One region of the Romboutsia sp. D33t1_170424_H2 genome, then DNA from elsewhere that is predicted to be linked to it. Evidence: riboswitches for the same ligand, from Rfam matches in the RefSeq annotation. Region 1 holds a riboswitch; the other holds the start of a gene.
The links. A riboswitch is a leader RNA that binds a small molecule or an ion and turns the genes downstream of it on or off. The one in region 1 is predicted to bind lysine.
Positions count from the first base shown of each region.

Region 2: it holds a riboswitch for lysine, as region 1 does, so the genes downstream of both, I4U66_RS04995 (amino acid permease) here and I4U66_RS07695 (Na+/H+ antiporter NhaC family protein) in region 1, are expected to answer to the same signal.

Region 1 is NZ_JADOZQ010000005.1:76,993-80,433, forward strand. It holds gene I4U66_RS07695 (Na+/H+ antiporter NhaC family protein) at 1-1,363, opposite strand, end outside; lysine riboswitch at 1,654-1,829, opposite strand; gene I4U66_RS07700 (superoxide dismutase) at 2,017-2,709, shown strand; gene I4U66_RS07705 (metal-dependent hydrolase) at 2,857-3,393, shown strand; gene I4U66_RS07710 (TVP38/TMEM64 family protein) at 3,431-3,441, opposite strand, start outside.
Region 2 is NZ_JADOZQ010000003.1:50,798-54,238, reverse strand. It holds gene I4U66_RS05000 (LysR family transcriptional regulator) at 1-526, shown strand, start outside; gene I4U66_RS04995 (amino acid permease) at 571-2,037, opposite strand; lysine riboswitch at 2,314-2,484, opposite strand; gene I4U66_RS04990 (cell wall-binding repeat-containing protein) at 2,675-3,441, shown strand, end outside.

The sequences.
Region 1 (3,441 bases):
CATAAGCTGTTCCTGTAGCAAATGATATTATGGCTCCAAGTATAAATACTACACTTGGTAATAAAAAATTTGGTAGTGTTCCAGATAATAATGTTACTAAGTATTTAGCTGTTCCTAGTTCTTTTATAACAGAACTTAATGACCATGCAAGTATTAATATAACCCCAGTCATAATAAGTCCCTTCATTCCATCTATCCAAGCATCTATAGCTTCAGAGATTGTAAGTATATTTTTACTAACTCCAAGAACTATACCTACAATACTTGCAAATAAAGCTGACTGGAATAATGCAACCGAAGCATCTGCTCCACTAAACGCCTCTCTTATAGCATCAAATGAATATGGAGAATTAGTAAATAATTGTATTAGATTTTGGTTATCTGAGTTCATAGCTGCTGTGTATCCGCTATAATAAAAAGAAATTAACGCAGCTATTATTAATGTTCCTATAGGTATTATTGCATTCCATGAACTTAATTTTATACCTTCTTTTGGCTCTAAATCAGAATTATCATTACTAACATTGTTTGAATTGTTATTATTTTTATTAACACTTCGGGCTTTAATTTGAGCTTCTCTCATTGGTCCAAAATCCTTAGCTAGAACTGCTGATATAACTATAAATGCTAATATTAATATATTATAAAATCTATATGGTATGGTATTTAAAAATACTCCAAATGCATCAGCTTCTACTCCTATACCGTTAAATGCATCATTTATAAGTCCAACTTCAAGACCTATCCATGTAGATATTATAGCAAGCCCAGCTATAGGTGCAGCTGTAGCATCTATTATAAACGCTAGTTTTTCTCTTGATAGTTTCATTTTGTCTGCTACTGGTCTAACTATAGGACCAACTATTAATGAATTTGCATAATCATCAAAGAATACTAATAATCCTAAAAACCATGCTATAAGTTGAGTCCCTCTAGCGGTCTTTGATCTTTTGGCTAGGCTCTCTGCTATAGCTTTTGCACCACCCATTCTAGCTACTAGGCTTATAACCCCACCTATAGCTAAAACTTGAAGTATTATACCTGCATTCCATGGATCTGCTAATGAATTTAATGCCCTATTTACTATATCTAAAAATGCATTAACAAAAGCAACTATAACATTTCCAGATGACATGTTTATTATAAAGCTTCCTGAAAATATACCTACAAATAACGATATTACTACATTCTTAGTTATAAATGCTAAAACTATAGCAACTAATGGTGGTATTAAAGTTATCATCTTAAGTCTTTCTGAATTTATAGTTGATATATCATCCCCCCCTGCAAATACTAATGGCATAGACATCATAAAAATTATAATAGTCATTAATAATACCCTAAAATTTCTCTTGCTTCTCATAAAACTTCCCCCTTAAAATTGTTTAGTCTCTAGTGAATATAAGGGTATAAAAAATTCGCTTCGCTCATGTCGCCAACGACTTCGTCCGTTGCTCAAAATGTCTTTTTTACGCTCTGCAAACTGATTGGTATTACTCAACTTCAATAATTATCCACATTCTTTAAAGTATCATATTTTCCTAAAGCGTAAAAAAGTCTTGAGTATACACTCAAGACTTATAAATTTTTACATAAAGTTATACATTAACTTTTTAGATACAGCAATATAACTATACCTATGTATAAATTTTTCTCAAATGTAGCTCTTCACAAAATAAATTGTGACAGTGATACATATATTTTATGTATCCCCAGGCATATAACCTTAAAGCATCAGCTATACCCTTCGGCAATAGTTCCTTTCCTAATGATTCTACGCGCTTAACTCCTCATTAGTACTTTTAAATATTGCGACCTCTACCCTTTTTATTTTATTCACTTTTATTATTAATAGTATATATACCTTTATTTTTATTTTCAAGTATAAAAGATTTTTTTTATATCATTTATAAATAATATATAATAATTTTGTTATTTATATTTAAATTTATAAATTATTATACCTTTTGTAAATTTTTTTATAAATAGTAAACATACTAATTATGAGGTGATTTTATGAAAAAATTTTTATTTATAACTTTATTATTAACTATATTTTTTAATCCACAAAATATTTTCTCTTTATCTCCAATATATACCCCCAAAGAACCTATGCCTCTACCTTATTCTTATGATTCTCTTGAACCTTATATAGACAAAGAGACTATGATCTTACATTATGATAAACATTATAAATCTTACTTAGATAAATTAAATAATGCCATAAAAGGATACCCTGACCTTTATGCTTGTAGTATTTCTGATTTATTAACTTGTCTAGATTGTTTGCCTAGTGAAATAGCTAAAACTATAAAAGATAATGGTGGAGGAGTATATAATCATGAATTTTTCTTTGAAATAATGTCTCCTAATAGGAAAAAATTACATGGAAAATTAAAAAGTGCCATAAACAGAGACTTTAAATCTTTTGATAATTTTAAAAATGAATTTAATAAAGCTTCACTAAGTGTATTTGGATCTGGATGGGCATGGCTTGTATCTGATGACTCTGGAAATCTATCGATTATAACTACTCAAAATCAAAATACTCCTATTACATTAAACTTAAAACCTATAATTGGAATCGATGTATGGGAACATGCTTACTATCTAAAGTATCAAAATAAAAGGGCCGAATATATAAATAATTGGTTTAATATTATAAATTGGAGTAAAGCGGAAGAAAACTATATTCAAAATCTAAAATAAAAATTTATAATAATTTGTAGATTTTAAGTATATTCAATCCTTTTAAAATTATATTTTAAAAATAGTTTTTGAAAATTTTTACAATTTACTATATAATTAATACAAATATAATTATCAATAATATTATACTATCACCTAGGAGGTTTAATGGTAAAAGAAACTCATACTAAGGGAGGCTATATATTTGCACTTTTAGCGCTCCCTTATTTATATAAAACATTTTTAAATAATTATAGTGTATTTTATAAAGCTATTTTGCTTTTAATATACACATATTTTGCATATATAGGTTCATTATATCCTGATATCGATATGAGAGGTTCTTATATAAGTAAAAGATATCCTATTATATATAAATATTTTGGTTCTAGATTTAGGCATAGGAGCTTTACACATAGTCTAATTTTTATATCTTTACTTGCTTATGGTTTCAATTTTTTAATAAAATCTACAGATAGTAATATAGTATTTATATGTGTATCTTGCGGCTTTTTAGTAGGATATGTATCTCATCTAGTTTTAGATCTGCTAACTAAGGAAGGTATAGAGATTTTTTACCCTATAACCATTAATTTTTCATTCCTTCCTATAAAAACTAATTCTAAGACAGAAAAGTTAATATGCAAAGCTTTAAACTTTATAGTTATATTTTTACTAGGATATAGATTTTATATATTACTTTAATAACCCACCTAATATTAGATGGGTTATTTTATATATTCTATACATTTT
Region 2 (3,441 bases), on a different contig from region 1:
TGTAACTGAAATAATAGAAGATTTAAAAAAAGGAAAAATTGATATTGGTTTCTATGATAATCATACAGAACCTATTTGGGATATTAATATAGAATCTATACCAATAAAAAAGCAAGAGTATATATTAATAGTACCAAAGAATCATAAATTAGCCGGTAGAGGAGAGGTATCTTTAAAGGAATTAGAAAATGAATCTTTTATAGCATTTTGTGAAGGTAGTAAAGATAGGATTCTTTCTTGTACTGATGCTTTAGGGTATACCCCTAAAATATCAATTCAGCCAAAAGGAGCTAATATAGGAAGTGTAATAGAAGGATTAGTATCTGCTGGAGCAGGGATTTCAGTAGTTCCTGATTCACCAACTATCAATACAAATACACTATCTAAAATAAATATTAAAGAAACTATTAAGGAAAGAATAATATATATGAGTTATTTAAAAAATTCATATATACCTCCAATAGCAAAGTTATTTAGAGATTATATATTAGAATATGTTGATAGAAATTATATAACTTCATCATAAAAAATGTAACTCCTAAGTTAAAGGAGTTACATTTTTTATGTTTATTAATTTAATTCAAGGATCTTTTTTTCTATATTATCTAAATTTTTATCTTCTCCATAAGTTAAATCAACCTTGTGAAGAGGGATAAGTTTAGTCTTGTGCTTAATTTTATAACCTATATATAAACTTAAAAATAGAGGTATACCTATATAAGAAGCTATTAAACCACTCCAGTCAATGCCATCTGGTTTAATACAAGAATAACCTTGACCTATTATTATAACTATACACATTATTAATGCTAGTATAGGTCCAAAAGGATACCATTTAGCAGTAAATTTTAAATCTTTTAAATTATTACCTTGATGAGTATATGCTTTTCTAAATCTATAATGGCATATTGCTATTCCAACCCATGCTATAAATCCAGCAAGGCCAGATGCAGAAACTAACCAAACATAAACAGTACTTTCGGCAAATACACCTGTTAAGAAACAAAAAGATGCAACTATAGTAGTTAATATTAAAGCATTTACAGGAACACCTCTTTTATTAGTCTTAGCAAATAGCTTTGGAGCAAGTCCATCCTTAGCCATAGAGTGAAGCATTCTGCTTGATGCATACATACCAGAATTTCCAGCAGATAATACAGATGTTAATATTACTGCATTCATAAGAGAAGCAGCTCCAGCTATACCTGCTTTCTCAAATACCATAGTAAATGGACTTTCAGAAACACCAGCCTGTGTAAAAGGTATTATAGCACCTAAAACTATTATCGTTCCTAAATAAAATATTAATATTCTCCAAAATATGGATTTTATAGCCCTAGGAATAGTTTTTTCTGGATTTTCACTTTCTCCAGCAGCAACTCCTATAAGTTCGGTTCCCTGAAATGAAAATCCTGCAACTAGAAAAATGGCAAAGATTGATTTTATTCCACCATGGAAAGGTCCATCTTTTATAAAATAATTATGAAATCCTATTTCATCAGAACCAATTATACCAACTATCATTAATACACCTATTATTAAAAATATAATTACAGTAACAACTTTAACACCAGCAAACCAATATTCAGACTCACCGTAGGCTTTTGATGATAGGAAGTTTAATCCGACAATTATTATTAAAAATAATAAACTCCAGTAAACTCCTGGTATGTTTGGGAACCAAAATTTCATAACTAAAGAACCTGCAACCATTTCGGCAGCTATTGTTATAGCCCAGTTGTACCAGTAATTCCATCCAAGTGCAAACCCAAGTGCTGGGTCAATAAATTTAGTAGCATAGGAACTAAAAGATCCAGAGATTGGCATAAAAGTAGCCATTTCACCTAAACTTGTTATTAAAAAATAAACCATAATGCCTACTAAACCATATGCAACTAATGCACCACCAGGTCCTGCTTGATAGATAGTATCTCCCATTGCAAGAAATATACCTGTTCCAATAGAACCACCTAGTGCTATCATGTTTAGATGTCTTGCTTTTAATCCTCTTTTTAATTCTTGATTTTGTTCACTCATTTGATTATCCTCCTTATGGTGTAAATTTTCCATAAGTAAGTAACTAAGATAATAAAATTTATCTAACAATAAAAATGCGCTTAGTTTATGTCGCTAACGACTTCGACGGTTACTCAGATATATTTTTATATTATTGAGTTATTGATATACCTTATATAAGTTATCAGTAATTTTAGGTTTACATAAGGTTTTTGTATACAAAAAAAGCCATGAGACTATACCCATGACAAAAATACGTAAATTATATACAAAAAATACAACGTACCGTACGTTTTCATTGAAAATAGCTCTCCACAAAAATGTGACAGTCTTATGCATATTTTACATAAGCCCAGTAAATAGTATCAAAGCCATTAACTATTTACTTCGGCGAAATTTCCTTTTGTATTATTTCATTGAGCTTACCTCCATAATACTACTCTTAAATTTCGCGCCTCTATCTCAGTTATCTACTTGTTGTTTTAAATTATAACCAAAACAAAAAATAAGTCAATAGAAAAGATTAGATTTTGTACAAAAACAATAAATAATAAGTTTACTAACAATAATTGCAAGTGTTAAAATAGAGTTAACATAGTTAGTAAAAATATAACAAGGAGCAAAAGCATTAAATAAAGAAAATTGAGGGGGAAAGCAAGTGACATTATTAAAAAAGAGCATAGCAAGCATAACAACACTATGTTTAATAACTATAAATCTAACTAGTTTGAGTTTTGCAAGTGAGGATATGCAAAAACAAGAATTAAAAAAAGCTATAGAAAAATCGGAACCATTTGTAGTAAGTGGTAATATAAAGGAAGAGAAAAAAGAAGGTATATCACCTCAACAAATCCTAATTAATTATTTAAGCAATGTAGAAAAAACTTCTACTTTCAAAGTCAAATCAAAAGAAGATGATAAAAATGATTCTCAGGTTATAGTAAGACTTCAACAGTATATAAATAATATACCTATCTATGGTTCAGATTTAGTAGGATGCGTAGATTATGACGGAAATATAAAATCAATTTCAGGATATATAGAGCCAACATCAAAGACATTAAAAGGATTTAACTATAATCCGACTTTAACTAAAGATGATGCGCTTAAGATAGCGAAGGAAAAACTTGAACTAAAAAATGAGTTAAATAAAAGTGAAAAAGTAGAGTTATATTTATATAAAAGCAAAGAAGAATATAAACTTGCATACAAAGTAGATGTAGATATAATAGGAAAAACAATTTATAACAAAACTGTATTTATAGATGCTAATAGCGGAGATATAATAAATCAATATGAAAACACAAATAATATAATAAAATCAGAAAAAATTAAAGCAAAAGGTGTATTTGGAGATGAAAGAGAAATACAAGTAATACATAGACAAGGTGAAGCCGGATTTAAAGATGGGTATTATTTTATAGA